DNA from 2 places in the Flavobacterium davisii genome. Region 2 is predicted to be linked to the other one. Evidence: riboswitches for the same ligand, from Rfam matches in the RefSeq annotation. Region 2 holds a riboswitch; the other holds the start of a gene.
The links. Region 2 has a riboswitch for cobalamin ahead of NAB20_RS12550 (TonB-dependent receptor domain-containing protein). Riboswitches for the same ligand answer to the same signal wherever they lie in the genome.
Positions count from the first base shown of each region.

Region 1: another riboswitch for cobalamin. It lies ahead of NAB20_RS14395 (TonB-dependent siderophore receptor); the one in region 2 lies ahead of NAB20_RS12550 (TonB-dependent receptor domain-containing protein).

Region 1 is NZ_CP097869.1:3,350,171-3,363,053, reverse strand. Features, by position in the region: gene NAB20_RS14410 (adenosylcobinamide-GDP ribazoletransferase) at 1-573, shown strand, start outside; gene cobC (alpha-ribazole phosphatase) at 558-1,118, shown strand; gene NAB20_RS14400 (DUF2490 domain-containing protein) at 1,257-2,018, shown strand; cobalamin riboswitch at 2,362-2,641, shown strand; gene NAB20_RS14395 (TonB-dependent siderophore receptor) at 2,710-4,623, shown strand; gene NAB20_RS14390 (S41 family peptidase) at 4,762-6,174, opposite strand; gene NAB20_RS14385 (hypothetical protein) at 6,200-6,484, shown strand; gene NAB20_RS14380 (DUF4252 domain-containing protein) at 6,495-6,995, shown strand; gene NAB20_RS14375 (YbhB/YbcL family Raf kinase inhibitor-like protein) at 7,160-7,699, opposite strand; gene NAB20_RS14370 (AraC family transcriptional regulator) at 7,960-8,799, opposite strand; gene NAB20_RS14365 (DUF4369 domain-containing protein) at 8,873-9,571, opposite strand; gene NAB20_RS14360 (peptidase M61) at 9,659-11,512, opposite strand; gene NAB20_RS14355 (TIGR03643 family protein) at 11,803-12,081, opposite strand; gene NAB20_RS14350 (sterol desaturase family protein) at 12,168-12,883, opposite strand, start outside.
Region 2 is NZ_CP097869.1:2,931,658-2,944,540, reverse strand. Features, by position in the region: gene NAB20_RS12595 (hypothetical protein) at 1-250, opposite strand, end outside; gene NAB20_RS12590 (catalase) at 268-1,242, opposite strand; gene NAB20_RS12585 (hypothetical protein) at 1,867-2,343, opposite strand; gene NAB20_RS12580 (LTA synthase family protein) at 2,403-4,493, shown strand; gene NAB20_RS12575 (cobyrinate a,c-diamide synthase) at 5,079-6,398, opposite strand; gene NAB20_RS12570 (hypothetical protein) at 6,461-7,306, shown strand; gene NAB20_RS12565 (cobyric acid synthase) at 7,312-8,793, shown strand; gene NAB20_RS12560 (histidinol-phosphate transaminase) at 8,790-9,812, shown strand; gene cbiB (adenosylcobinamide-phosphate synthase CbiB) at 9,797-10,747, shown strand; cobalamin riboswitch at 10,776-10,979, shown strand; gene NAB20_RS12550 (TonB-dependent receptor domain-containing protein) at 11,091-12,883, shown strand, end outside.

The DNA of each region.
Region 1 (12,883 bases), 420 kb from region 2:
ACCGGAGCCTTTCATGAAGATGGGTTTGCTGATGTTTGCGATGGTTTTGGAGGAGGTTGGACCAAAGAAAAAATATTAAAAATAATGAAAGATAGTGCAATAGGAGCCTATGGTACCATAGGTGTTGTACTATTATTACTAACCAAATTTTTACTCCTCTTTGAAATAATAAATAAAATACCTGATGCTTCTTGGAACCCTTATATTTATGCAAGTCTTTTATTCATTACCTACCATAGTATAAGCAGAGCGAATGCCATTTCACTTTCCTTTACGTTACCGTATGTAAGAGAAGATGAATTAAGTAAAAGTAAACCTATAGCCAAAACATTTAGTCAATATGAAGTAATAGGAGTCCTTTTATTTGGGATATTACCATTAGCATGTATGTCTTTTATATACAATCCATTTTTTTTATTAACACTTCCCCTTTTGCTTCTCACACGCTTGTATATGGGACGCTATTTTACTAAATGGATTGGAGGATACACAGGCGATTGTTTAGGAGCTTTAGAGCAGATAAGTGAAGTAGTAACCCTTTTATCTTTTCTCACAATATGCAAATTTATTTAGTACGTCATACAGAAACCATTTGTCCTAAAGGAGTTTGTTATGGACAAAGTGATGTAAACTTAGCACCTAATTTTTTAGAGCAATTTCAGGAAATAAAAAAACAATTACCAGTAAAAGCATTGGTGTATAGTAGTCCTTTAACACGCTGTGTAGAATTGGCTGAATATTGTTTTTTAAAAGAAGAGATAACATTAGACGACCGATTAAAAGAAATGAATTTTGGAAAATGGGAGCTACAAAATTGGGATGTAATACCTGAAGAAGAACGAACTCCTTGGATGTCAGATTTTGTAAATATTTCAGTTCCTATGGGGGAATCTTTTCAAATTTTGTATGAAAGAGTAATTGAATTTTGGGAAAACCTAAATAAGCAATCATTAGAACAACCATTAGTTATTTTTACGCATGCAGGTGTCATAAGAAGCTTAATTTGTTATTTAGAAAATAAACCTCTTACAGAAGCTTTTTCAAACAAAGTAGATTTTGGAGAAGTAAAAATACTTTCATTAAAAAAGAGTATAAGGAAGGATGATTTAAATGAATAAGTTAATAATTAGTTAATTGCTTTGAGAAGCATTTTTTTTGTTTTTTTTAAACACAGACTGATAAATATTTAAAAACATGTGAGATTTATTTGTTTTCTTGTTTTTTATTGTACCTTTGCGCTCCCTTAAACAAGAAAAATGAAAAAGAGTATTAAATTCCCGTTGTTTTTAGTTGTGTTATTGTCTTTTTATAATAACATATTAGGTCAGGTAATAAATCATAATAATGATATTTGGTTACATTATTTAGGAAAGAACAAACTAAATAAAAACCTTTCTTTAACACTTGAAGGATCTTTGATATTTGCAAATGGTTTTGATCAAAAACAACAGTATTTCATCCGTCCATCGGTAGATTATCAGTTTACAAAAGAAATGAGTGCTAGTGTAGGTTATACACACCATGAATTTTTTGTCTACGGAGATGTTCCTTTAAATAGAGTAGTAACACCAGAAGATAATGTTTGGATTCAAGGTGTTTATAGTTGCGCTAAAGATAATTTTAGATTTACCCATCGTTTACGTGATGAAAGCCGTTGGGTAGGAGTTGCTACTAAAAATGAAGCAGGAGATTTTGCTATAACGAGCAGAGATTATAGAAATCGTTTACGATACATGTATTTAGTAAATTATACCTTAACTAAAAAAGAAGATAAACCTCAATTGTTTGCTTTTTTAGGTGACGAAATATTTATGAATATAGGAGTAAAAGCAGCAAAAACATTTGTACAACAAAATAGAGTAATTGCAGGTTTAGGATATAATTTAAACCCTCAACATCAAATTCAATTAAGTTACATTCATCAAAATTTATGGAATGTACCCAACACCATACAAGAAAATAATCCCACGCTAAGGATTTCTTATATAACGAACTTAGATTGGTCAAAGAAAAAATAATTTTAAAAGTTTTATAATAAGATCTTTGTTTTAAGTAATAAAAAAGCTGCAACATAATAGTTGTGGCTTTTTTTATTCAAATTTGTTCAAAACAGATTAAGTATTACAAATTGATTATGGATAAACATATTAGGTTGAGCTTAAAAAAATCCTTGTATTTTTATCCTCTTTCCCCTTTTCATCCTCATTACAAAGTATAACGCATAATTTGATATGAAATAAATCTAATATCATATACTGAACTTTGAAATATCTAGAGATTATGAATCTTTGTGTTGAGAAATTTTTAATAAAAGAATCTGTTTGTGTGTGTTTTTTTTATTTTTTTCAAAAGATGTACTAAATTTGCCCGTGAATTTATGGTGCTCGACTTTTGTGTAAAGTCAGCTTAAAAGGGAATCAGAGTGAGATTATAGAAGTATTATTTGAAGATTAACAGAAAAGGAATCATATTCCTGAAGTCTAATCTCTAAAATAAAAAATCAAAGATCAAAACCTGAGCTGTACCCGCAACTGTAAGCTATTAAGCTTGTAAGAATCTACAACCACTGTTGATAATTTAATACGGGAAGGTTAATTACAAGACGCAAGCCAGGAGACCTGCCTAAGTTTATTTTATTAACAAACTTTCGGGAAAAAAAGTTTGGGAATGGGTAAATTCTGTCTTTTTTTCCGCATTTAAAGAATTAAAATGAAAAAAAACATTTTATTAGCAAGCGTTTTAACGTGTATGTATGGTGGTACTGCTTTTGCACAAAAGCAAGAATCAAAAAAAATAGAAGAAATAGTCGTATCAGAGACTAAATTTCAGCAAAACAAAACAAAAACAGGAAGAACGATTGAAAAAATTACATCAAAAGATTTAGAACAAAGAAAAGGACAAAGTGTTGCTACCATATTAAGCCAGTTAGCCGGATTTGAAGTTGTAGGAAATCAGAGTGGAGTAGGTAAAAATTTAGAATTGTTCGTTAGGGGAGGAACCACAAAACAAGTTTTAATCCTAATAGATGGCAATCCCGTAGTAGACGCATCCAGTATTTCAACAACGTATGATTTACGATTATTACCAGTAGAACAAGTTGAAAGCATAGAAGTACTTAAAGGAGCTTCCTCTGTATTATACGGTGCTAATGCAGCCACAGCAGTTATTAATATTACATTAAAAAAAGCAACTGACAAAGGAGTTATAGGAACAGCTTATTTTAATGTAGGAACGCAAAACTTAGCAACCACTAAAAAATATAAACCAGAAGAATATAATCAAGGTTTTTCATTGAACGGAACAAAAGGAAAAATGTCTTTTTTAACCGCTCTAAATAGTACAGAAATAACGGGCATTAGTGAAGCAAAAGGAGATAATTTTGAAAAAGACAAATTTTCAAGAGTTAATCTTAATCAGCAATTAGGAGTAGTTATAAATAAAGAAATTAAGCTGAATTTTTTTGCTAACTATGATCGCTTAAGATTTGCCTATGATACAGGTGCCTTTGTAGATAATGAAGTAAATACTTTAATAGGAGAACAGTTTAGAGGAGGCTTTTCTCCTTCAATGAAATATGAAAAAGGAGAGTTGAAAATAAATTCTTCTTTCGGCTTTTATGAACAAAAAAGATTATCAGGAGTTTCATTAAATAATTATACTGAATCTTTTTCTAAATCACGAAATATAAATGTTGACGTTTTTAATAAATACAATATAGGAAACTCTTTAGCTTTTATTACAGGGGTTCAATTTCAATATTTTGATATGCTTCAAGCTACTCCTTATGTTAATATTTATAATCAAGACGCTAAATACACTATGTTAGATCCTTATATTACAGCAGTATTAAATACCAAGTTTGGATTAAATGTAAATGCAGGAGCTCGTTATTTAAAACACAGTGTCTATAAAGATTATATCATCCTTAATATTAATCCAAGCTTTAATTTTGAAAAAATCAATTTAAAATTATATGGATCAATAGGAGGAGCAGTAGTAGCACCAACATTATATCAAGTATATTCTGAGTATGGAAATAAAGATTTAAGCCCACAAGAAAATGCTACTATTGAAACTGGTTTTGAAAAAAGTTTTTTAAATCAAAAATTAAAAATTTCAGCAGTTGGATTTTATAGAGAAGAAAATAATTCAATTGGTTTTAAAAAGAAGGCCTCAAATGTAGGATGGCAATATGAAAATATAGAAGGAATCAATAAGTCAAAAGGGATTGAATCCAATATAATGATAAAACCTATAGAAAAAGTAAGCCTAACAGGTAATTATACTTTTGTAGAAAATGATGAAGCCATTGCAAAATCCGTTGCAAAACATAGAGTAAATGCGGGGGTATCAGTTGAGTTTACGAAATCTATCACATGGGATGCTCAATTCCAGTTTGTAGACTTTAGAAATGTGTCATATTACAACTCCTTTACCTTTAAAGCAACAGATACATCTGTTGCTGCTTATAAATTATTTCACACTAATTTAAAAGTAAAATTATCAAACCATTTGAATGTTTTTGGATCCGTTCAAAACTTATTAAATGAGGAGTTTATAGAAGCAATGGGATATAATACAAGAGGAAGAAACTTTAAAATCGGAATGAATTTTCAGTTTTAATTAAAACGGTCAAGGCTTAAGAAATAATAATATTCATAAGTTCATTACTTCAATAAATAGGAGAAATCACATTATCGTTATTTTGTGATTTCTCCTTACTTTTGAATAAAAAATAATTTTGTAGTTATAGAGCGTTGTTTAATCTATATACATTTCATATTTTAAATCACGTTTAGAAAGATCCATAATTTCATTGCCAATTTTAAATTGAGGTTTTTGAATACCAATTCTATTACCAGATTTAATTAAGCTCATTACCTTAGCTAAATAAGGTTCAGAGCTGTTCCCTAAAATACCTAGATTACTTATGTCTTCCATTAATATATTAGTCGCATCGGGCGTAATACCCGCTTCATAATCTCCAAAACCTACTTTATTAACAATTTTTAAAACAATTAATTGCATAGCATATCTATGCGTTGGATTCAAATTTCGTTTTGTGTAGTCTGGTGAGTCATACATTGTAATAGACCCCACATTTTTGCCTGTAGTAGTAGTCCCTATTTGAATTACCTGAATGTAAGGCTTTAGACAGTTAATGATTAATTCACTAGCAGAGGCGGTATTGCCCGTTGTTAAGATATATACTTTATTTAAATTTAATGAATTAATAGAAGTACCATTTTTTAATTGTGAGGTAAATTTATTTAATAACCTATTAGGATCTATTTTACTATTGATCTTAGAGTTCCATTGTTCTTTAGCAAAAATTTGATCTTCAAATTGTCCTGTAATCATACTGGCTAAACGAGTAGCGGTTGCTACCGATCCTCCTGAATTATAACGTAAATCTAGTACTAAATCAGTTATTCCAGCTGCTTTTAATTTACCAAATGCTTCATTTAATTGCGGTTCATAATATGTATAAAAACCATTATACATTAAATAGCCCACTTTTTTATTTCCTTCCTCTATTATATTGGTAATATAAACAGGATTTTCAGAATACGCCTTTTTAGTTAATGCTACTGTTTTTCCATTAGATGTAATAGCACCTCCATCATACGATGCTAAATTTAAAGTGTAATTTGTTTTAGATAACAATTCACGATAATTACTACGAGTAAGGGGTATATCATTAACGGCATAAAAAAGATCTCCTCGTTTTAGATCTTTTGTACTAGCATCACTATTAGACATGATGTATTTTACCCAGCCAAAAACTTCAGTTTTACTACCATTCTTAGGACTAATCCCATACTCCATACCATTACTATCATTCGTTCCAGAAAGAAGCTGTTCTAATATAGTATAATTAGAAGATATAAAACTAAATTTATCGACGTTTTTTCGATCGTAAATTAAATTTTCAAATAAAGCTTCAGGTTTTGAAAAAGTATTCAAAAAAGAATTAAGATCGTTTTGAGAACCAAAACGATCATCACGCAAATTTGCTACATTTTCTTGATAATAATAATATTTGTTCAAACCCTTCCAAATAAAATTATGAGCATCTAACTCACTATATTGAGGTTGATCATCTAAATCATTACAGCTAAACAGTGTGCCAACTGTTAGAATGATGAAAAGCTGGATTATATTTTTTTTCATTTATAAAAAGATATGATGTAAATTTATGAGCTTAAAATTAGATCAAATGCGTAAAGAAAAAATAAAAAATCGAAATTTATTTTGGTTTTTAACATTTATAGTTGGTTCGGTAGCGTTTGGGAGTTACTATTATTGGTTTAAAACACAGAATATAAAGAAGGAAAAAACTTTCTTAGGAACCTATCAATCCCCTGAAGAAGCTTATAAGGAAACACAAAAAGCCTTGTATTTGATGTCAATTCAATTGAACTCTGGCATGAAAAATGCTCAGAGATTAAAAGAACATAAGCAAACTATTCAAAAAAAATAAAGCAATAAAAATGAAAAAAATAATAATGTTCCTTTTAGGAATGCTTTCGTCTTATGTGAGTATAGCGCAAACCCCTTTTGATAGATTTGAAGGCAATAGCAATGTCTCTTCTGTTGTTGTAAATGACAAGATGTTTGAGTTAATGAGTAAAGTCAAGATGGAAACAAAAGAAGATCAAGCTTATTTAAATTTAATTAAAAAATTAGATTATTTAAAAGTATTCAAAACAACGCATCCTAAAACAACTTCTGATATGCGTACTAGTGTAGATCAATATGGAGATAAATTAGAAGAGTTGATACGTATAAATGAAAATGGGAGAAATGCCAAAATATATGCCAAAATGATTTCAGGAAGTACCAATGTGTCAGAGTTATTACTTTTTATGGAAGGAAAAGAAACCGTTTTGATGTTTTTAACGGGAAATTTTTCATTAAGTGAAATTTCGCTTTTAACTAAACGAATGAATTTACCAGGAGGTGAAGAATTGAATAAAGCTACTAAGAAATAAAAAGAGGTTGCCCAAAAAGAAATATCATAATATTAGTAGCCTTTTTTCTGTGGAAAAATAAAATCCAGCATCATGTAATTTTTATCGTCTGAATAAAAAATCAGTCTACTTTTGGTTGAAGTATGGTTTGGACAACCACTTTTTTTAAGAATCGTATTTTTGAATTATCTTTTGTAATACATAATAATAGAAGCTTTTTCAAGAGTATTACCATTTAAGTAATAACCCACTAGTGCAGGACTAGCATTTTTGTCTAAACCTAATTTATCTGTTTTTAATGCGTAAACAGTAATAGTGTATTTATGAAAACCATGACCTTCAGGAGGACAAGGACCTCCGTAACCAGATTTTCCAAAATCAGTAATACTCTGTATTGTACCAGTAGGCATTAAGTTTTTAGTAACATCTCCAGCTCCCGTTTTTAATTCTTTAGTCGTAGCAGGAATGTCAAACGCAAGCCAATGCCACCATCCACTTCCTGTAGGTGCATTTTCATCGTGTATTGTAATGGCAAAGCTTTTAGTGTCCTTTGGTGCATTTTCCCAAAATAATTGAGGAGACATATTTTCGCCTGTACAACCAAAACCATTAAAAACTTGTTTCATAGTTGCTTGACCACCTAAATCATTACTTTTTAAAGTAAAAGTTTGTGCACTTGCTGTAAAAACTGAAATAAAAGCAAGTAGAGTTAAAATTCTTTTCATTTTTAGACTATTTTATAATGCAAATTTATAACGAAGTTGGGTACTATCATTACGCTAAAAGTTCAAAAAGATGTTTTGTTAGTTCATTTTAATCCAGATTCCGCGTTAGAATTTTATTACGAATAAAAGGAAATATTGAAGTAATAGATTCCGTATTAAGTTGTTGAAATTAATGCGTCTATATTTCCTGTGAAAAATGGGTGTGCTTATTTTCTTAGTTCTTCTCACCTTCATTACAAAGTCTATCGTGTAATCCAGATTTAATCTTTAAAATTTTTAGGTGATACACCATAATATTTTTTGAACTCATTGCTAAATGCCGATAAATTTTCATAGCCTAATTCATGGTAAATGTCAGAAGGCCTTTTGTTTAGAATTAATTCGTTACGTGCTTTTTCCATTCTTTTTGAAATAAAGTACTTTTTTGGAGAAATTTGATAAATTTCTGCAAACTTTCTTTTAAAACTAGAAATACTCATATTAGATAAAAAAGCAAGTTCCTCAACAGTTAAATGATTATTCTCATACTGCTGAACAATATCTTTTATTGATTTATTTTTATTGCGACTTAATGTGTTTTGGAAAAAATTAATAATTCGGTCAGATTCTTTATGTAATAAATATAATAGAATTTCTTCCAGTTTTATATAGGTAAGGAGGGATGATTGATTAAAATCATTTTTTAATAAAAGAACTGATTTTTCAAATAAACTAACATAAGGATCTTTGTGAAGATCTAGTACCGTTTGGCTTAAATCATTTGTTTTTTTTAAATGAATTTGTTTTTTTGATAAAAAATCATTTAAAAAATGATCAGAAAAGAAAAAAAGAATACTATTATACCCCGATTCTCCTATCAGACGTTCCGTCATTAAACTATTTCCAGATTGCAACAAAAAAAATTGATTGTTTTGTATAGAAATGTTGTTTTGATTACTAATGACTTCCTTATGGCCACTTAATAAAAGACAAAGAACATTATGGGTAAAGGTAACAGGTATGTTTTTGCTGGATTGTTGCGCATTATAAAAATAAACGGCACAGTCAAAATGGTTATCCTGAAAAAGATCAAAGGGTAAATTAACGGGTTGTGTATTCATTAAGTAGCATTTGATAATAAGAATCTAAATGAAAAACGACAATTAAAGGAGTTAATTGTCGTTCGTATTATTTTTATTTCTTTAAGTAGTTGGTGAATTTTTTGCCGTATTTAGAATTGGCTACATCTGGTGACATCTTTTTTTGTATTTCTACTAAAAATTTGGGCTGCATATCATAAATATCCGTAAGAGCTATATAGGGAGCAATTTCATGATCCGCATGGGTAAGTGCAAAATTAGCAGAATATAAATATTTCCTTTTTAATAGTTGGTCTTGCTTGTTTTGATTATCTGATGCGCTATAGTTTTTATTGCCTTTATTACCCAATATTTTAGCTTGGAGTAATTGAAGTTGTTGTTCGTTAAATTTAGAAATGATGTCTTTATATTCTTTATAAAGATCATGATTTTTAGAGCCTGTAATTTTGGCATTAGCAAAAAAGAATTCAAGGTCTGTGTCAATATTTATTTTTCCAGGTTCAGCAAAAAATAATAGATTATTATCTAATGAGTTAGTTTGTCCTCTATCTACAAATAAATATAGCATTTCGGGAGAATCTAATTTAATAGAACTTTCAAAATTAGACGAGCCATTTAATTCAATAGTATCTAAAGCAACTAAAGTACTGTCCTCTACTTTTTGAATGTATAATTTTCCTTTTTTTAATCCCCTTATATTTCCTGTTACTATTACCTCATCTTTTACAGGTGTTTTGTCTGTACATGAAGAAAAAAATATAAATGAAACTGCTATGATGATTTTTTTATACATATTTATTATAAATTTCTCGCAATGTAATAAAAAAAATCCTCAAAATTCAACTGTATTTTGAGGATTTAAACGAAAAATAAATATGATTTATCCTTTTAGCCAAGCTTCTTTTAAAGCTTTTTTATTATCGTCTGTGGCTTTATAAGTTGTTACATCTTCAAAAGGAAGTTTTATATTTCCTTTTAAAATTATTTCTTTTTGATCTCTCTTTATTTTAATAGAAATTTTCTCATTTTCCTTCCAACTCTGACTTGTCATGATCATATCATAAATATTGTCTAAGTTGTAGTTTTTATCATTTATAGCCAAGATGTAATCACCTCCTTTTAGTCCTAAATTTGAATAAAATTCAGGAAGTTCTATTCCAGGAATAATAACTATTTCTTTCGTTTCTTGGTTAACTGTTATATAAGGTGTTTGGTCTTTTATAAAAACATTTCCAGGTACTTTAGTTTGTGCCTGTGTAATGCCCATTTTGGCAAAAAACTTATCATAAGGTATAGGAGTTGGTCCATCTACGTAAGTTTTTAAGAAATCACCCACTTCTGGATAAGTAAGTGCTATAATCTTATCAAAAAGAGCTTCATCTTTAAATGGCTTATTAATACCATATTCATTATTTAATTTTTGCATTAGATCTAATACACCACGCTGACCATTGCTTTTTTCGCGAATAAGAATATCTAAACACATGCCTATTAAAGCACCCTTTTGATATACATTAAGATACTGATCTTTGTAAGGTTTTGTTAATACATTGGCACTCATTTTAGTAAAAGGAATTGTATCATCCATATTGGCTGCTTGTCTAATCTTGTCAGTCATACGGTTGTAGAACTCCTCCTCATTAATTAATCCTTGGTTAATTTGAAAAAGATTCGCAAAATATTCCGTTATACCTTCATACATCCACAAATGTTTAGACATTTTAGGCTCATTAAAATCAAAATAATGAATTTCTTCAGCATGAATGCCCAATGGACTTACGATATGGAAAAATTCATGAGAAACAATGTCTTTTAATTGTTCATCCATTTGGTCAGAAGGCATCATTTCAGGCATTACAACTGTTGTAGAAGTAGTGTGTTCTAAAGCGCCAAAACCTTTTGCATCCTGTTTTTGTACATCAGTAAGGTAGATTAATACAGAATATTTTTTTGTATTATTTATAGGACCTAAAAACTTTTTTTGGGCTTTCATCATTTTCTCCATATTAGGAGCTAAATCAGCTGCTTTGTATTTTCCTGTTGGAGAATAGAGGCTAATGAGAATATCCATATCATCTACCTTAAAAGTAACAATGTCTGGTTTTGTATACATTATGGGATGATCTATAAGAGTAGCATATCTATTTGTTTTGAAAACATCTATTTGATTGCTAGAGTTGTTATCTGTGAGTGAAGTAGCGCCATATAGATGCTCAGGGTGTAGAACCGTGAGCGTATAAGGAACTTCTTTTTTATCACTAAAATACCCAATAAAACCATGTGTATTTAAAACAAAGCAGTTAGAGTCTATGTTTGTTCCTGCTGGCGAAAAAACATCGTCACCTCCTATACCGCCAACTTGTTCTGTATCGTAGGTGTCATTTACCCAGTAAGTTATTTTAGCTAATTTTTTAGCACCTGTAATGCGGTATGTGTTTTCATCTAGTTTAGCTAAAGGTAAATTTTCCCCTTTATTAGTATAGGCTTTTATTTTTTCAATAAAACGACCATAGTTGTCTAATGAGTAGGTTCCGGGTACTGTTTTAGGGATGCTAAAAATAATAACATCTTCTTTAGACGGTGTAGGAACTACTGTAACCATGACTTTGTCGTCTTGTATTGTGTTTAAATCAATTGTAACATTTACTTCTGGATTTTTAGAATCTTTTAAAGGAGTTGCTTTAGAATTAAAAGAAAGAAATGCTAATAAAGATGATAAAAATATTTTTTTCATTGATGAATAATAAGATTGGAAAAAAGGGTTGTTAATCTGGATTGCGAGATAGATTTTGTGATGAAGATAAAAAGACAAAGAAGATAAAAATGCACGGAAATTTTTTACCGTAGACGTAGTTTTACTACATTAGGTACAAAAAATGAAGTACTTTTTAGATTCAAGGGCACTTTTATCTCTAATAAATTTCTAAAACGTAATTTGAGGTTAAAGATATTAGTTTACTAATTTTTAATGTAATCTTTATGAAAAAATTAACAAAAAAACTCCTGTAAAACAGGAGCCTAAAATTAATCAAATTTATTTTTAAGGTAATACTTCCCGTCTAGATCATCATCAAAGTCATTATTTTTAATAGGTTTAGGTTTGGGTTTGGAAGCTGTTATTTTTTTCTTCCAAAGTTCAAATTGATCTTTTGATAAATGTTTACGCATTAACTCTGTTACGTCACTTTCGCCCACTCCAAATTCTTCTTTAATTGATTCAAGGGGTTTACGCTCTTCTTTTGCCATGCTGATTAGTCTTTCTAAATTTTCTCTGTCTAATTCAGCGATTTTACTTTTTCTCATTTTAAATTATAAAAACAAAATTGTATTAAACTTTATGCAATACTTATTCCAATATTAATAAAAAGGAATGACTTTTTAAAATTTTTTTATGTTTTAGGATCTCTATATTTTTGAAAAGGAATTGATAATAAATTTTTAAGATTATTATGCTCTTCTTTAGCCATATAAGTATCTATGCCAAAGATGATTTTATCGTCTGCTAATTTTGTATAAGTTCTTAAAAAACGGTCCCATATACTAAAAATATTACCATAATTGCTATTCGTGTAAGGTAACTGGTAATGATGATGTATTCGGTGCATTTTAGGGGTAATCAAGACAAGTGCTAGTAAAGAATTTAACCAATTAGGAAATTGTATATTAGAATGATTAAACTGAGATAATATGACAGAACAAGATTGATACATGAAAAAAAGCCAAATAGGAGCTCCAGTGAATAAAACGGCTAAAGCAGTAAATAAAAACCGAAAAATACTTTCGCCAGGGTGATGACGGTTAGCGCTAGTTGTGTCAAGCCAAGTGTCAGTATGATGAATCAGATGAAATCGCCATAAAAATTTTATTTTATGCTGTAAATAATGAGGAAGATAAGCACCTATAAAATCCATTACTAAAAGTCCAATTATACATTGTAATCCCAAGTTTGTAATAGAAAACCAATGTAAAATTCCAAAATGATTTTGAGTATTCCAAATGCTGCTTTTAAATAAAAGTATTGCCAAAAGAAAATTAACAATAATAGTAGTAAAAGTAAAAAAAAGATTAAGTAAAGCATGTTCGCTTTTATTGTATTGAAATTGAA
Region 2 (12,883 bases):
AAGTTAACATTAATAAAAAAATGCCTAATCCGCCGTATTTTGCGAGATTGTTTTTAAATACAAGTAGTATGCCTAGAGCTAATTCTATAACGCCTGATCCTAATATGATAAATTCTTTAAAAGGGAAGAAATTAGGTACAAAAGGGAGGTAAAAATCAGGTTTAATAAAATGTTGAATACCAGCATTTATCATGAAAATTGCCAGTAAATAGCGTAATACTATAAAACTAATTGATTTAAATTTATTCATTGTTTAAATAATTATTATTAAATATTAAAATTGTTTAATGTCGGTTCTATTATTGTTTTGTTATCGCGTTGATGACGAAATTTTGATAAAGCTTTATAAATTTCTATTCTTGCACGGTTTATTCCTCCGATTGGCTTGTGTGCTTCTAAAGAATTAGAAGGAGAAAATGATAATTGTTCAGCTAGTTCAAAACGTTCTTCCGTGTTTAAATCTTGAATAGGTATTTCAATTTCTGCTACTTTTATAAAAGGACTGTTCCATTCAATTCCAGCATTTTCTATGGGAGTGTTTTTCTCGTTTACAAAAGGCTGTATAAAAAAGTCAAATTTGACAATGTTTTTTTGTAAATGACTTTCCATATTTTTAGTGAGATAGTTATCACTAAGTATTTTGGGTAATTCACTTTTACTAGTGGAAGTAGGGACTATTTTAAATTTTATCTGTTTATTTCCATACATATAAGGTGTTGTACTCCAGTAGGTCAAATCCAAAGGATTGGCTTCGTTTTTCTTAGCGTTATTGAGAGCTTTTAATATTTTACCATTACCCGAAAAGATCATCTTTAGGGCTAAAACCAAAGGATTCCATTTTATAGCATAATAAACAGCATCTCTGAAAAGTTTAATAGTACCAAGAGGCATTATAGGGAGTGATATCATAAGAAAATCCTGTGTCTGTTTTTCTGTTGTGTCAAATCGCTTTCCATCGACCTCAATTAGTTTAATCGCAAATCCTCTAAAATCTTTTATTTTGTCAGATTGTACTCGTCCGCTTGCATTGGATATTCTGATAAATGATTTATAACTTTTACCTGGTTGAAATAGACCTATTTGTAAGTTATTAGGTAAATTTTCTATTATTTTAAAATGCCCCTTTAATAAAGCTAAACATTTAGGATGTGCATCCCTTTTTGTCTTCCCTTTCGCATAATCTTTCTCCATTTTTTCCTGAAGCATAGATTGCATATCTAATATTAATTCCTGTTCTGTCATGCTTGCATTTAGTTTATTAAAATTATTTGTTTCTCCTCTAATAAAAAAACAAGTTTCGTTATGATGAGGTTTTCCTAATAGGAAAAGAATTAACTGTGATTTAAAGAAAATTCCCTCAATTATTTTTCTATTATATTTAATTTATTTGATGAGACAAAAATACAAAAATAAATGAACGTTCATTCTTTTTTTTAAAAAATCTAACTTTTATAGAGGTACAATATTATTTTAGTTTTGAAATTACCTAAACCAAAACTCACTACAGAATACACGAATCAAGAGATATTACACGATAATTATTATACTAAATTTGGATTTTAAATGGTATAAATTTAAAGTAGATTGTAGATTATGGGATAGATTTTGTAATGAAGAAGAAAAGAAGATAAAATACATAAATTTTACCGTTGAGGTAGTTTATTACATCAAAGTATGTTTTTTTAGATTCAAAGTTATCTTTATCTATGATAAATTTAAAACGATAATTTGTGTTTAATTTTAGATATATTTGAAATAAAAGATATTATTTTCGCTTCTTATTGATTATATCTTAATTGATTTTATTTATAATTAGGAGACTTTTATAGAAGTAGAAAAGGTTTAAAAAAATAAAACTCCGCCGATTTAAGGTTCGTTATTTTTAATGTTCATATTGGTAAGATTTTGATAAATTTCATCATGATAAATTTTTCCTCCAGAAGATCCTACTAGTTGTGAAAAAAATATATTTACGCTTGCAATAGCTAATATTATAAAAGCAATCCAATATTTTTTAGGATGTTTTTTATAATTCGCAATTACTCCTATAAAGGCAATCAAACCCAAAGAATATATTATTTTCATAAAAATTTCTGCTTTTTCTTCATGAACTTCTATTAAATCATGAGGGAAACCATTTGTGTTTTCTAAAAAGTGTTCTGCTTTATCTCCCGTTATCATTGATAATTTCCCCATTATCATTGAAAAAATAAAGATCGTATAGGCTATATTTAAGATCAAAGGATTTCTTTTGAAAATTCCATAAATTAAAATAGTAATACCAAAGAATAATCCAATTAGAGGGAAGTGATTTATTAATAAATGTAAATGTGCAGAATTCATTATATAAAATTTATACTATGACAAATTTAATAGTTAATTTTGCTAAAATTTAAAATGAAATGAATTTTTTTGAAAAAAAATCGCCCTACAAACAGTTACTGAATCTATTTTTACTTAGCAACTTAGTTTTAAGAATTATACTCTTATTTCATCCTATTACGTCTGCCAGTTTTACCTGGAAAGAATTAGCTAAAATTTTTTTGACAGGATTAATTTCTGATTTTTTTGTTTTCGTTATAGCCTCGGGTTTATTATGGATTTATTTATTGTTTTTGTCAAATGCTAAATATGAAAAACCTTGGGGATATATAATTTTTGGTTTCTTTTGTGCTCTTTTGTTATATGTAAGTTTTGGTAATACCATTTTAAACGAATACGGAGGTGTTTTACCTGAAATTGGTATAAGTTTTATAGCTCTTAAAACGTTATTTTTTGGATTGATGCTTTTCCTTCCTAACTATAGGAAGAGGATACGTATCGTTTTGTTTTCAATGACAATATTTATAGTAGTACTAATCATTGTGCAAAATACTATTAGTGAATTTTTCTTTTGGAATGAATTTGGTGTACGTTATAACTTTATAGCTGTTGATTATTTAGTGTATACGAATGAAGTAATTAAAAATATTATGGAATCTTATCCCATTATTCCTTTATTTACGGGAGTTGGATTCATTACAGCCTTTTTTACTTATCAAATTATTAAAAAATCAGATGATTTTTTAAATAATTTACCTTCTTTTAATGATAAAATAAAATCAACCAGTGGTTATATTTTTTTAGCAATACTAAGTACTTTTTTAATTCCTATTTTAGCAAAACAAGAAACTTCTTCTAATGTTTTTGCTAATGAATTACAAGCAAATGGGCTTTATCGTTTCTATTTAGCATTTAGAAATAGTGAGTTAGATTATCAAAAATTTTATAAAACTATTTCAGAAGAAGAGGCATTTGCGTTATTAAAAGGACAATTGGGAGATTTGAAAAATAAGACTTCTGAAAGACAGATTATTTCTAAGTTACCAGAAACAAAGAAAAATGTAGTTTTAATAACAATAGAAAGTTTAAGTGCCGACTTTATGAAATGTTATGGAAATGAGTTAAATGTAACACCGTTTTTAGATAGTTTAGCTACTCAAAGTACACAATTTACTAATTTATATGCCGTTGGAAATAGAACAATAAGAGGGTTAGAGGCTGTTACTCTATGCCTTCCACCATCACCAGGCGAAAGTATTGTAAAAAGGAAGGATAATAAAAATAAGTTTTCGACAGGTAGTATTTTTAAAGAAAAAGGATATATCGTAAAATATCTTTATGGAGGAGATGCTTATTTTGACAATATGGAGGACTTTTTTGGAGGAAATGGATACGAAATAGTTGATAAAAAGACTTTTAAATCTAATGAAATAACTTTTTCTAATGTTTGGGGAGTTTGTGATGAAGATATGGCTAAAAAAGCTATTGAAGTAATGAATACAGAAGCTAAAACGGGAACCCCCTTTTTTAATCATTGGATGACAGTAAGTAATCATAGACCTTTTACCTACCCAGCAGGTAAAATAGATATTCCTAATGATGCAAAATCGCGAGAAGGAGGAGTAAAATATACGGATTATGCGTTACGTCAATTTTTTAATATGGCAAAAAAACAAGCGTGGTATCAGAATACCATTTTTGTAATTATTGCGGATCATTGTGCATCAAGTGCAGGTAAGACAGAATTACCTATGGATAAATATAGAATACCTGCTATGATATTTGAACCGACTAAAAAAGGAGTTATAAATCCCATATTGATGTCACAAATTGATATTATGCCTACTTTATTCGGACGATTAGGGTTTCATTATACAAGTAAATTTTATGGTCAAGATGTTTACTCAATTGATTATAAACCAAGAGCTTTTATTGCAACTTACCAAGATTTAGGTTACATTAAAAATGATATACTTACGATTATTTCACCAAAACAAAAAGTGAAACAATTTGACTTAGTTTTACAACCATCTAATTTACCAAAAGAGTTTCAAATAATGTATGATGAAAAACCCAAAAATAATTTAGATAATCAGTTGGTAAAAGAAACAATCGCTCATTATCAAACCGTTTCGAAAATGCTTAAGTCAAAACAATATGAAAAGAAATGAGTAGATTGACGTTAAGAATTAATTTAATAGTACACTCACAAATAAAATGTTATCAATAAATTAAAGTTCAATACCTCCTTACTTTTCAATCTAAACCCCATTTTAATACTTTGTTTTAAAATGGGGTTTGTGTTTTTTAAATCCAGATTCCGCATTAGACTTGGTTGTGAAACAAAATTTTTCAATAAATTCAAGTGCTCACGGAAAATTTTAGAAGAAGAAATCGTGAACTATTTTGATGATTAAAATTTGAGTACGTGCTTGAATTTGAAGAAAAATAAAGTGGAATAGATTTACTTCGTCTATTCGCTACGCTCGGGTCTAATGCTGAATTTGGGTTAAACTAAAATCCATATTAGAAATTTATTGCAAATAAAAGGGACTTTGAATCTAAAAAAGTTGAGTATTTATTTTAAGGTGAAATTAGGTACGCTCAAAATTTCTTTTTCAAGGTTTATAGAGAATGAAGAACAGATAAGTTATTTATTAGTGAGATAGGATAAATTAAGATATATTTTATTCTATGTAATTAATATACCGTTTTTTTTTGATTGTTTTTAAAATTAAGATCTGTTTTAAGAAAAATTAAAAAAAGTAACTAATAATATCAGAATCTCCCCAATAAAAATGAATATAAGATGCCACCACATTTTTTAGCATATAAATAGGTGTAGGCACTGCTATTCCTTTAGCATTAAAAACGTTCCCAATAGTTGCTATGTCTCCCTTTTGGATTACTTTAGAATAATGAAACTCATGTCCTTTAATTGTTTGGTTATTAAGTTGTACTTCTCGATATCCCAAAGAAAGTTGGGCTTTTTCCATTGAAGTTTGTATGGGTAAAAAACCTACCATAGAATAACCAACTCCTTTTGAATCAATTATTTGATCACCTAAATACATCATGCCACCACATTCGGCTATTACTTTTCCTCCATTAGAACAAAAATCAAAAATAGATTCACGCATGGCTGTATTGGTAGCTAATTGATCTAAATATAATTCGGGATAACCTCCAGCTAAATACAGTACATCCGCTTCTGGCATTTCAGCATCTTTTAGAGGACTAAAATAGATGATTTCTCCCATTTTTTTTAAAGCTTTTATGTTTTCAAAATAGGTAAAATTAAAAGCATCATCATGAGCTACTGCTATTTTATAGTTCTTTAAAAAAGGGTTGCTTTTATTGGTATTTTCATCCGTATAAATAGTTTTTTCGTAATTAGATTGAGACGTTTCGCCGATTGATAAAATTCGACTTATATCAATAAATTGAGCTAAGTGTTTTGCCGCATTTTCAATTATTAATTCATAATCATTTTCAGGAGATATGAACAGTCCCAGATGACGTGAAGGAATGTTTATTTCAGGATTAGAAGGGAGATAGCCTAACGCATCAATTCCTACATCATTGCAAGCATCCTTTAGGAACGAATAATGACTTTCAGTATTAACAAAATTAAAGATAACACCTGCAATTTTTATATTTGGGTTAAAATTTTTAAGTCCAAATAATAATGGTGCTATGCTGTAAGCCATAGATTTAGCATTAACAACTAAAATGACGGGTATATCTAATAAAATAGCAATTTCAGCACTACTTCCTTGCATGCGGTTTGCTCCATCAAAAAGCCCCATTACACCCTCTATAATAGAAATATCCGCTTCCTGACTATATTTGTGATACAATGTTTTGACATGATGTTCATTCATCATATAAGTATCTAAATTAATGCTTGGCTGACCTGCGGCTTTCGTATGATGTTTAGTATCAATATAATCAGGACCGCATTTAAACGCTTGTACATTATATCCTTTATTTTTTAATAATCGTAATAACCCTAGAGTAATGGTTGTCTTTCCAGAGTTACTAGATGGAGCTGCTATGAGAAATTGAGGTTTCATAATTTCAAAGATAAAAATCAATTCCCAATTTTTATCTTTGTAAATCTATAAAGAAAAATAAAATGACAATTAAGATTACTACTTACGCTAAAGTGGGAGAACTCCTTCAAGGGAATTTTGATAAAAATCAACCATTTTTAGTAAGCAATAAGTCTTCTAAACTATTCAAAACAACGACTATTGTAAGTACAGAACCTATTGAAGAAGAAACAAAATTAGGCGCTAAATCTGCAAAAGCATTAGAATTATTTCATTCACTCATAAAAAAAAAAGGAAATACACCTGTTGATACAATTTATTTTAAGCAAGAAAGAAATTTTAAAATAGGAAAAGGTTTGTCTTCTAGTTCTACAGATATATTGGGAATTTTATTAGCTTTAAATGAATTATATAAAACGCAATATTCAAATCATTTTCTTTATAAAATAGCTTCTAAAATAGATCCTACAGATCCTTGTTTAGATTTAAATTCTTTATTATTTAATCAAAAAACAGGAGAAATATTAGATACTTTAGCCTCTATTCCTTATGCTATGTTATATTTTGATTCAGATCCAGATCGAAATATTGATACAATTAAAACATCCCAAGACCGAAAATATTCTAAAAATCAAATAGAAGAATTTCAAAATATTTATTTGACTTTAAAAAAGAGTGCTAAAAACAAAGATTACTCAACCTTTTTTAAATGTATTACAAAAAGTGCTATTATTAACCAGTCTGTAATACCCAAAAAAAAATTTAGTTTGTTACATGATTTTGCTATAGAAAATAATTGTGGTTTATTTGTTGCTCATAGTGGAACATTTATGGGGTTAATTATAGATCCCTATCGTTTAAAATCAATTGAATTAAAAGTTAAAGATTTAGTTGCAAAATATTGGAAAACAACCCTCTATATTGAATGAATTTTATGCAGAAATTAAAACCTATAATGTTTGTTGGTACAGCCTCTGATGTAGGTAAAAGTATTATTAATACAGGATTTTGCCGTATTTTTAAACAAGATGGCTACACTCCAGCTCCTTTTAAATCACAAAACATGTCACTCAACAGTTTTGCTACACCAGAAGGACTTGAAATAGGTCGTGCTCAGGCAGTTCAAGCAGAGGCATGTGGCATTGATTGTAATACAGACATGAATCCTATTTTATTAAAACCTACTAATGATAAAAGCTCACAAGTTGTTTTAAATGGAAAACCACTAGGAAATCAATCCGCTTTTGATTACTTCATGGGAAATGATAAACAAGAATTATTAAAAGAAGCACAAGCGGCTTATGAACGATTATCAGAAAAATACAATCCTATAGTACTTGAAGGGGCTGGAAGTATTTCAGAGCTAAACCTAAAACATCGAGATATAACGAATATGCGGATGGCAAAATACGCAAATGCGTCTACTTTTTTAATTGCAGATATTGATAGAGGAGGAGTATTTGCCAGCGTTTATGGAAGTGTTGCCTTATTAACAGCTGAGGAAAAAGCTTTACTAAAAGGAATTATTATTAATAAATTTAGAGGCGATTCACGTCTTTTTGAAGAGGGTAAAAAAATAATAGAAGATCTTTGTGGTATTCCTGTCGTAGGAATAGTACCTTATAGAAAAGATATTTACATAGAAGAAGAAGATTCTGTTAGTCTTCAAAATAAACCTTCTTTAGTTAAAGAAAATAAAATAAATATTGCTGTTATTTTACTGAATAAACTGTCTAATTATACTGATTTTAATGTCCTAGAACATCATGAAAATGTAAATTTATTTTATAGTAAAATACCTTCAGAAATAGAAAAAGCAGATATTATAATTATTCCAGGGAGCAAAAATACTATTTCAGATTTAATTGATATAAAAAATAATGGCGTTGCAAAAGCCATTATAAATAGCTATAAAAATAATAAAATTGTGATAGGGATTTGCGGTGGTTATCAAATGATGGGACAAACAATAGAAGATCCTAATCATATTGAAGGTACAATAGAATGTATGGCAGGTTTAGGAATACTTCCTATAGAAACAATTCTTACACAAGAAAAAACAACTCGGCAAGTGCAATTTCAGTTTAAAGAATACCAAGAAATATGCAAAGGTTATGAAATACACATGGGGGTTTCCACAGTAGAAAATACAAAATCACCTTTAAACACTTTTGATAATAAAACAAATGATGGCTATTACCTATCAGATAAATGTTGGGGAACCTATATTCATGGCATATTGGATAATGATATTGTAATTAATGATTTACTTTTACAAACAAAAAAAGATTTAACAACTACTATATTTGATTATAAATCTTTTAAAGAAGAACAATATGATTTGTTAGCACAACATTTGAGAGATCATATAGACATTCATTATATTTATAAAGTTCTTAAAGAAAAAGAAGCATGATTTTAGGACACGGAGACGATGGTTATTTATATAAAGGAAAGATTAAAGTAAATTTTAGCTCCAATGTTTTTTATGAAGATCCTCCTAAAGGATTAAAAGAACATCTTTTTCAACATTGGGATAAAATTACAAGTTATCCTGAAGCCAATGCAGAATCATTACAAAAGGAATTAGCGAGTTGGCACCAATTAAAACCAAATCAACTATTAGTAACGAATGGTGCTACCGAAGCATTTTATTTGATTGCACACTTTTTACAAAAAAAATCAGCCACCATCATTATACCATCATTTGCAGAATATAATGACGCTTGTTCTAGCTATGACATAACATTAGATTATATAAAATGGTCAGATGTACACGAAAAATATCATTTTTCTACACAAGCTGTTTTTTTAGGTAATCCAAATAACCCAACAGGATTTATTTTTGAAAAAAAAATACTTCATTCTCTTTTAGAAAATAATCCCAAAGTCTTGTTTGTAATAGATGAAGCTTATGTAGACTTTACAAAAAGTAAAATTTCTATGATTGATGAAATTTCTAATTTTTCAAACTTATTGATAGTAAAGTCATTAACTAAAACATATTCTATACCCGGTTTGCGATTAGGCTATATGATGAGTCAAAAACAAAATATTCAAGCAATAGAAACCTTTAAAATGCCTTGGTCTGTAAACACTATGGCAATTGAAGCGGGAAAATATATAGTTAAAAATGCTTCTAATATTGTATTACCTATAGAAAAAATAATAGCAGATACTACTCAATTTGCAAACACCTTACAGCAAATTAAAGATATAGAAGTTTATCCAACAAAAACTAATTTTTTCTTGTGTAAAACAAATATAAAAACAGCTTCAGAACTAAAGGAATATCTTCTAAAGAATCATCAATTACTTATTCGAGATGCCAGTAATTTTAAAGGACTTTCATCACAATATTTTAGATTAGCTACTCAAAAACCACCAGAAAATCAACTTTTAATAAACGCTATTAATCAATGGATCATTCTTTAATTATTTTTTTAGGACCTTTGGTTATAGGTTATTTATTAGATTTATTATTAGGAGATCCTAGATGGTTACCACATCCTATCAGACTTTTTGGTACGACAATTTATTTAGGAGAAAAACTTTTAAATAAAGGAAAATTTCGATTTATAAAAGGAATTTTTCTAACATTTGTATTATGTAGTTTTGTCTTTTTATTTTTTTATTTTTTATCAAATATTTTATTAGAATTTAATCCCATTCTTTATAGTCTATTTGCCTGTCTTTTCATTTTTTATGGCTTGGCTAACAAAAGTTTAATCCAAGAAGGAAAAGAAGTATTTAATACATTAGAAGAAAAAGGAATAGAAGCAGGAAGAAAACGACTATCTTGGATTGTAGGAAGAGATACTACGACACTTTCAGAAAATCAAATAAGAATAGCCGTTTTTGAAACTTTATCTGAAAACTTGAGTGATGGCGTAATTGCACCACTTTTTTATTACGCTATCGGAGGATTACCATTCATGATGACCTATAAAATGATCAATACTTTGGACTCTATGATTGGTTATAAAAGCGATAGGTATTTTTATTTTGGAAAATTTGCGGCTCGATTAGATGATGTAGTAAACTATGTGCCAGCTCGAATTACGGCTTTTTTGATGATTATAATCAGCGGAAAACCTAACTTGTTTTCTTTTGTATTAAAATTTGGAAACCAACACGCAAGCCCTAATTCAGGTTATCCAGAATCAGCTTTAGCAGCTATCATGAATTGTCGTTTTGGAGGACCTAATATATATTATGGAAAACTAGTTGAAAAACCATTTATAGGAATAAATACTCGAATAATTAAGCATTCCGAATTTAAAAAAGTATCCTTTATAAATCATGCCGTTGCATTAATTTCAATTGTAACTATATTATTAATAAAATGTAGTATTTTTTATTTTTTTTAATAATGTATCACGATGATTTAGTTTTTTGTACTTTCGTAACCGCAATGGTTTTGTTTTCAAGAAATGAAAACAAATTAAAAGGGAATCCAGTGTAAATCTGGAACAGTACCCGCTGCTGTAAGTTCTAAAAAAAGATTATAACAATTAGCCACTATTTTCATTTCAAAATAAAAACGGGAAGGCGTTATAATTGGAACAAGTCAGAAGACCTGCCTTTGCATTGATTCGCGGCTTTCGGAGTAAAGGCTAATGAGTGAATATAATGCTTCCTTTATTTCACACGTCCTTTTTCTATGGTCGTTTATAATCAGTTAACGGGATTATTAACGAAAAAAAAATTAAGATGTCAAAGGATCTATCAAAGATTAAAAAAATTATTTATTTATGTAATGGTACTTGTTGTACAGATAATGGAGCAGAAGAAAACATTCAAGTACTTCGAAAAACTCTGACAGAACAAGAATTAAACGATGAAGTTCATACCATTCGAACTAAATGTCAAGGTTTTTGTAAAAAAGGACCTGTTGTAAATATCCAACCCGAAAATACTTGGTATAAGGAAGTAGATATTGAAACTTCAAGAGGAATAGTTACAACTCATATTCTAAAAAATATATTGTTAAAAAAAGACCTATTATTTTCTTCAAATAGTATAATCGAACCTAAAAAAAAGAAAAATAATTTTTTCACAAAACTATTTAATTGGTTTTGTATTTTTTCATTCTTATTCTTTTTTTCTAACATAAAAGCACAAAGTACGATTCATGGTTTTATTTTAGATGCCACAAATCAAACAAAAATTGTAGGAGCAACCATTAAAGTAAAAGAATCAGGAGAAAGTACCGTATCAGAAGAAAATGGCTCATATACATTACAATTTAGTTCAGAGGGATTAAAAACGATTATTATTACTCATATAGGATATGATTCAATTAGTTTAAAAATAAATTTTAAAAAGAACGAACAAAAATTACTAAATGTTTCCTTATTACATAATGTAATGAATCTAGAAGAACTAGTAATTACAACAGCGTTTGCCAAAAAGCAAGAAAATAAAATAGATCAAATTAGTTTACAATTACAACCAATAAAATCAGGACAAGATTTACTGAGAGCAGTTCCTGGATTATTTATTGCACAACATGCAGGTGGAGGAAAAGCAGAACAAATTTTTGTTAGAGGAACAGATAATGATCACGGAACAGATTTTTCTATTCAAATGGATGGAATACCAGCTAATTTGCCTTCTCATGCACATGGACAAGGGTATGCAGATATGCACTTTATGATTCCTGAAACCATAGGAAACGTTCATTTTTTTAAAGGACCTTATGAAGCAAGTCTTGGTGATTTTTCAGTAGCAGGAGCAGCTCAATTTAATTCTAAATATCGTTTAGAAAAAAATAATATTAAACTAGAATCAGGTTTATTTAATACCCAAAGAGTTTTAGCAATGCTTCAAGTGCTAGATCAAAAACATTTAGTTTCTAAGTGGAATGATAATGCTTATTTTGCTTCAGAATACAATTATACAGATGGTTTTTTTGAAAGCAAATTAAAATTTAAAAGATTTAATTTTTTTGGAAGATACAATGCTCAACTTACCAATAAAACAGCCCTTGTATTGTCAGGATCCTATTTTTCAAGTAGCTGGAATGCTTCTGGACAATTACCTTTAAGAGCCATAGAAAAGGGGACTTTATCTAGATATGGTTCTATAGATGATTCTGAAGGAGGAATAGCTTCAAGACTTAATACAAATCTAATATTAGATACAAAGTTAAATGAAACTCAATCTTGGAAAAATCAATTCTATTATTCCAAAAACATATTCGACTTGTTTTCAAATTTCACTTTTTTTATGAACGATCCTATTAACGGAGATGAAATATTACAGTGGGAAAAAAGAGATTTGTTTGGATTAAAAAGTGTTTATAATAGATTAGATAATGTAGGAACAACAAAATTATATTCAGAAGTCGGGTTTGTTACTCGAACCGATATATTAGGATTAGGGAGAGATTATGTCTTAAAAAGAGCGTTTTTGAGCAAAGCAGCAAATGATCATGTAGCAATTACTAATTATAGTTTATATGTAGACGAAGATTGGCAGTTTGCTCCTAAATGGTCACTCAA